DNA from 2 places in the Comamonas sp. GB3 AK4-5 genome. Region 1 is predicted to be linked to the other one. Evidence: predicted binding sites of a transcription regulator. Region 1 holds the regulator's gene; the other holds the start of a gene.
The links. Region 1 encodes NrdR, which represses ribonucleotide reductase genes. Its sites were predicted from a motif close to CACNANATNTNGTG; they were not measured.
Positions count from the first base shown of each region.

Region 2: a site for NrdR is predicted at 1,767-1,780, ahead of ACA027_RS18750 (ribonucleoside-diphosphate reductase subunit alpha). Genes of this name have one in related genera too.

Region 1 is NZ_CP166730.1:3,334,818-3,338,024, reverse strand. It holds gene ACA027_RS15085 (VTT domain-containing protein) at 53-1,024, opposite strand; gene nrdR (transcriptional regulator NrdR) at 1,266-1,715, opposite strand; gene glyA (serine hydroxymethyltransferase) at 1,738-2,985, opposite strand; ZMP/ZTP riboswitch at 3,020-3,176, opposite strand.
Region 2 is NZ_CP166730.1:4,189,346-4,192,552, reverse strand. It holds gene ACA027_RS18750 (ribonucleoside-diphosphate reductase subunit alpha) at 1-1,684, opposite strand, end outside; gene ampD (1,6-anhydro-N-acetylmuramyl-L-alanine amidase AmpD) at 2,242-2,835, opposite strand; gene ACA027_RS18740 (sigma-54-dependent transcriptional regulator) at 2,825-3,207, opposite strand, start outside.

The sequences.
Region 1 (3,207 bases):
TGGCGCACCGCGAGGAAATCGTAAACACGTTCTGAGGGGGTGTGCGCCTTCTTTATGCGCCCTGCAGCTGGGCCGCATGCACGGCATCTGCAGGCGCATGCACGGGCTGCAATGTCTTCCAGGCATCAAAGCCACCTTGGAAATGGCAGGCATGGGCAAAGCCCAGACGCCGCAAGCGCTGGGCTGCACGGGCGGCCGTGGCGTCGTGCGGGCAGGCGCACAGGGTGATGATGTGGGTGTCGCGCGGCCAGGGGCGTACCAGGCGGGGCAACTGGGCCAGGCTCACGGTCTGGGCATTGGCAATCTCGCCCAGCTCGGCAACCAGCGCCGGGCCACGCAGATCCAGCAGGCGCGGTGGCCGCTCCCAGCTCTGGGCTTGCGCCCATTGCGCAGCGGTGACCGAGGGCATGGCTGCCAGGTGCAGAAACAGCTGGCGGCGCCAGAGCTTGCTGCCCAGCCACAGCACCAGCAGCAGCGCTGCAGCCATGGCCAGCAGCGGGCCATGGGTTTGCAGCATGGTCAAGGCGCGGTCCACCTGGTGGCGCAGCAGCCAGCCCGTGCCCAGTGCCAGGCCGGCCCACAGGGATGCGCCACCGGCAGCTGCCAAGGTGAAGCGGGCAACAGGCATGCGCAGCACGCCTGCCAGTGGTGCGGCCACGGCCGAGAAGCCGGGTATGAACTTGGCCAGCAGCAGCGACCAGGCGCCCCAGCGGCCAAAGCGGTCGGCCGTCTGGCTGATGCAGCTGCCGGGGTTGATGGAGAGCTTGCACATCCAGGCCAGTACGCGCGAGCCGAAGCGTTGGCCCACCAGGTACCAAGCCCTGTCGGCCAGCATGGCGGCGAGCAAGGCCAGTGCCAGCAGGGCGGCCAGGCGCGGCAGGCTGGGTGCCAGGCTGCCGGCCAGCAGCAGCGTGGGCAACACGGGCAGGGGCAGGCCCAACTGCTGCAAGAGCACGTTGGCAAATACCACGCCGGGTGCGTAGAGGGTGAGGGCGGTCCTCAGGGTGGAAGTATCGAAATCCATGGTGTAGCCCTCATGCTACGTGCCGGCGCCATCGCTGCCTAGGCGCGCAGATGGGCAACAGTGTTCCAGCAGCGGAACGGCTTGCAGCCTTCAACACAGTGAAATGCATAGCGGCCTATGCTTGTGCAGCCACGAATCTGGGGCGATTTATATGGGAAACTGAGTCAGTGTCAGCAGAAGGTGCTCTCTTTTTGAGAGAGGCATCTTTGCCCACGCCGGGCAGAGATCGCCCTGGGGGCGCTCAGTTGCGCACCTCGTCCACCAGGTGCTTGAAGTCTTCGATGTCTTCAAAGCTGCGGTAGACGCTGGCAAAGCGGATGTAGGCCACCTTGTCCAGTTTTTTCAATTCATTCATCACCAGCTCGCCAATGCGGCTGGATGGCAGCTCGCGCACGCCAGCGGTGAGTAGCTGCTCTTCGATGCGCTCCATGGCCGCATCGACCTGGCCGGCCGGCACCGGGCGCTTGCGCAGCGCCAAGCGAAACGAGCCTTGCAGCTTGCTGCGGTCGTAGTCGATGCGCCTGCCGTCTTTTTTCACCACGGCGGGAAAACTCACGTCGGCCCGCTCGTAGGTGGTAAAGCGCTTGCTGCAATCGCCGCACTGGCGCCGCCGCCGGATGAAGCTGCCATCCTCAGCCACACGGGTCTCCACAACCTGGGTATCCGGGTGGCTGCAAAAAGGGCACTTCATGGCGGCGCGCCTGCGGCTGGGTTTACTTGCTGTAGACCGGGAACTTGGCGGTCAACTCGGCCACCTTGGCGCGCACAGCGGCCAGCTTGGCTTCGTCGTTCGGGTGCTCCAGCACATCGGCCACCAGGTTGGCAGTGATGCGGGTTTCCTCTTCCTTGAAACCGCGGGTGGTCATCGCGGGCGTGCCCACACGGATGCCGCTGGTGACCATGGGCTTTTCCGGGTCGTTGGGGATGGAGTTCTTGTTGATGGTGATGTGGGCAGCACCCAGGGCGGCTTCAGCGGCCTTGCCGGTGATGCCCTTGGCACGCAGGTCCACCAGCATGACGTGGCTTTCGGTGCGGCCGGAGACGATGCGCAGACCGCGGGCGATCAGGGTTTCGGCCATGACCTTGGCGTTCTTCACCACTTGCTCCTGGTAGGCCTTGAACTCGGGCGTCAGGGCTTCCTTGAAGGCCACGGCCTTGCCGGCGATGACATGCATCAGCGGGCCACCTTGCAGGCCGGGGAAGATGGCGCTGTTCAGCGCCTTTTCGTGCTCGGCCTTCATCAGGATCACGCCGCCACGGGGGCCGCGAAGGCTCTTGTGGGTGGTGGTGGTGACCACGTCGGCGTGGGGCACGGGGTTGGGATAGACGCCTGCGGCGATCAGGCCGGCGTAGTGGGCCATGTCCACCCAGAAGATGGCGCCGACTTCCTTGGCTATTTTGGCAAAGCGTGCAAAGTCGATGTGCAGGGCATAGGCCGAGGCACCGGCCACGATGATGCGGGGTTTGTGCTCGCGCGCCTGGGCTTCCATCTTGTCGTAGTCGATGGATTCATCGGCGTTCAGGCCGTAGGACACCACATTGAACCACTTGCCGGACATGTTCAGCGGCATGCCGTGGGTCAGGTGACCGCCTTCGGCCAGGCTCATGCCCATGATGGTGTCACCGGGCTTGGCAAAGGCCATCAGCACGGCCTGGTTGGCCTGGGAGCCGGAGTTGGGCTGCACGTTGGCGGCTTCGGCACCGAAGATCTTCTTGATGCGGTCGATGGCCAGCTGCTCGACCACGTCCACATGCTCGCAGCCACCGTAGTAGCGCTTGCCTGGGTAGCCTTCGGCGTATTTGTTGGTCAGCTGGGAGCCCTGGGCTTCCATGACGGCGGGCGAGCAATAGTTCTCGCTGGCGATCAGCTCGATGTGCTCTTGCTGGCGGTGGTTTTCAGCCTGGATGGCGGCAAACAGTTCGGGGTCGACTTTTTCGACGGTGTCGGTACGTTGAAACATGGCAGTCCTATGAACTAGCTATTCCCTTGAGGCCAAGGGCTGCCCAGGCGAACGGCTGAAACACTTGCAAGCCGCCATGGCGGCGGCTCTCAGCGGTACGCTCCCCGGTGGTTCACAGACCTTGCAGTCTGCCGGTTTCCACGTCAGCGGCAGATCAAAGTCTGCGCCTATCGCCAGTTGCGTACCCCATTAGTGTAGCTGAGGGCGGCCAGGCGGTTGGGC
Region 2 (3,207 bases), 850 kb from region 1:
TGTTGCAAGGGTCCTTGAACGTGATCCAGGGGTGGCCGGTCTCGAACAGCATGGACAGCATCTTGCGCCACAGGTCCGTGGCCGGCACGCGCTTGGACAGCTTGAGCTCGCCGCTGGCGGCCTTGGCTTCATAGGCGGTGTAGGCCTTCTCGAATGCCTTGCCGTACAGATCGTGCAGCTCGGGCACATCGGAGGGCGAGAACAGCGTCCAGTCGCCCTTTTCCAGCACGCGCTGCATGAACAGATCGGGAATCCAGTTGGCCGTGTTCATGTCGTGGGTGCGGCGGCGGTCGTCGCCGGTGTTCTTGCGCAGCTCCAGGAATTCTTCGATGTCGAGGTGCCAGGTTTCCAGGTAGGCGCAGACCGCACCCTTGCGTTTGCCGCCCTGGTTCACGGCCACGGCCGTATCGTTGACCACCTTCAGGAAGGGCACCACACCCTGCGATTCGCCATTCGTGCCCTTGATGCGGGCACCCAGGGCGCGCACACGGCTCCAGTCATTGCCCAGGCCGCCGGCAAACTTGGACAGCAGGGCGTTTTCCTTGATGGCGTCGTAGATGCCGCCCAGGTCGTCTGCCACGGTGGTCAGGTAGCAGCTGGACAGCTGCGAGCGCAGCGTGCCGCTGTTGAACAGCGTGGGGGTGGAGGACATGAAGTCGAACGAGGACAGCAGCTCGTAGAACTCGATGGCGCGGGCGTTGCGGTCGCTTTCGTTCAGCGCCAGGCCCATGGCCACGCGCATGAAGAAGGACTGGGGCAGCTCGATGCGCGTCTTGCGCACATGCAGGAAGTAGCGGTCATACAGCGTCTGCAGACCCAGGTAGTCGAACTGCTGGTCGCGCTCGGCCTTCAGTGCCTTGCCCAGACGGGGCAGGTCGTAGGTCAGCAGCTCGGGGTTGAGCAGCTCGTTTTCCACGCCCTTGGCGATGAAGCCGGGGAAGTAGTCGGCATAGGCCGCATCCATGTCGGCGGGCTGCACGTCGCGGCCCAGTACTTCGCGCACGATGGTGTGCAGCAGCAGGCGGGCGGTGACATAGGTGTAGTCGGGATCGGTCTCGATCAGGGTACGCGCGGCCAGGATGGCGGCCTTGTAGACCTCGGCCAGCGGCACGCCGTCATACAGATTGCGCAGGGTCTCGCTCAGGATGGGCGTGGCCGAGATGTCGGGGTTGAGGTTGCGGCAGGCGGAGGTGAACAGGGTTTGCAGGCGTTCCTGGTTCAGCGGAATGCGCTGGCCGTTGTCGGTCACATGCAGCACATGCTTGGGGGCCGCAGCGGCTGCGGCTTCTTCCTCGGCCTTTTTCTGAGCGGCCAAGCGCTCCTGGTGGCGGGCTTCACGGTAGAGCACGTAGGCGCGGGCCACGTCCTGGTGGCCGCCGCGCATCAGGCTCAGCTCCACATGGTCTTGAATATCTTCGATGTGGAAGGTGCCGCCCCCCGGGCGCGAGCGCACCAGGGCGCGGATGACGGTATGTGTCAGCTCGTCAACAGTCTCGCGCACGCTGGCCGAGGCAGCGCCTTGGGCGCCGCGCACCGCCAAAAAGGCTTTGGTGACCGCGGTGGCGATTTTCTGGGGGGCAAAAAGCACGACATCGCCACTGCGGCGGATGACCTGGTAGGTTTCGAGCGCCACGGCGGCCGTGGTGGGCTGGGCGTCAGACAGGGTGTTCGATGCGTTTTGCATGGTGTCCTCTGGAGATGGGAGTGCAAGGCTGGCGGCTGCGGGCGCTTGCGTCGGTATGCGGTATTTGCAACAAGATGTTGCACGCTAGATGTAGTGTTTTGTGTGTCTGAAAACACTAGGGGTAGTGTACATCCGTGGATGAGTGCCCCCGGCTGCCGTGCCAGATTTCTGTCGGATTTTTGCCGCTGAAAAATCCCGGGTTGCGCGCAAAGCCAGCTTGCATGCGGCTGTGCCGGCCACAAGCCAATCCTGTTGCGGGATGTACGGGGATTTCCGTGCGGCAGCCGCCGTGGTGCTTGGCTCTACCAGCCGTCGTCGCCAGCGGCATGTCGCATGCAGGCCGCATGGGATGGCGGCTGACTTGACGTTACAGGCTGTTGGGTTTTAGCGCTGGTGCGCAGGGCTGGCGATTATCAAAAATAGGAGCCGCTGGCGCTTTGCTGCGCGGCAATGCACCGAGAAACCCATGTGGACTCAGCCCCGTCAGAGCGAAGGCTGCTATGGTATTGGAGTGTGAAAGACACCACGGCGTGCAGGCACACGGCGCAAGCCTGGGCTCAGGTGGCGGTGTGCTCCGGCGGAAACTCCCAGTCCGGATGGGCCTGTGCCAGCGGGCGGCGCAGGCGCGGCCAGTCAAAACCGGGGCCGGGGTCTTGCTTGCGGCCCGGGGCGATATGCTCATGCCCGGCCACATGGCGCAGCGGGTAATGGCTGGCAACGGCCTCGCACAGCTGTTGCAGCGCCTGGTATTGGAGGTCTTCAAATGTCAGGCCTTCCAGGCCTTCGAGCTCTACGCCGATGGAGTCGTCGTTGCAGTTCTCGCGGCCACGCCAGCGGGAGGCGCCGGCATGCCAGGCCCGCGCATCGGCGCTGACGAACTGCCAGACCTGGCCGCTGCGCTCTATGAAGAAATGCGAGGACACCTCCAGCCCGCGGATGCCCTGAAAGTAGGGGTGGGCGTCCCAGTCCAGCTGGTTGGTGAACAGCTGTTGCACGCAGCCGGTGCCGTACTGGCCCGGCGGCAGGCTGATGGAGTGCACCACCAGCAAGTCGATGTGGGCGCCTGTGGGGCGGGGGCCGAAATTGGGGGAGGGCAGCTGGTGCACGCCGGCCAGCCAGCCGTCGTGCCACCGGGGGGCATCAAAGTCCATGGGCGAGGTGGCCCGCATCTTCGGGCACCAAAGGGATGTGGAGTCGCGCTATACGATAGCGCATCTGCCGCAGGCTGATGCCCAGACGGGCCGCAGCGGCAGAGCGGTTATAGCCATACAGATACAGGGTGTGCTGCAGGATGCGGCGCTCCTGATCATCCAGCCAGGCCTGCAAATTCTCGGGCAGCGGATGGGGCAGCTCGGCCTTGCCCTGGCGCGGTGCGGCGGTGCCGGCCGCCAAAGCAGGAGCCGTGGGGGGCGTGGCCGCAGGGGCGGGCAGACCGGGGCAGTGCAGGTCTTCGCCCAGGGCCATGGCACGGTGCAGCAGGTTTTCCAGCTCGCGCACATTGCCCATCAAGGGGTGCTGCTGCA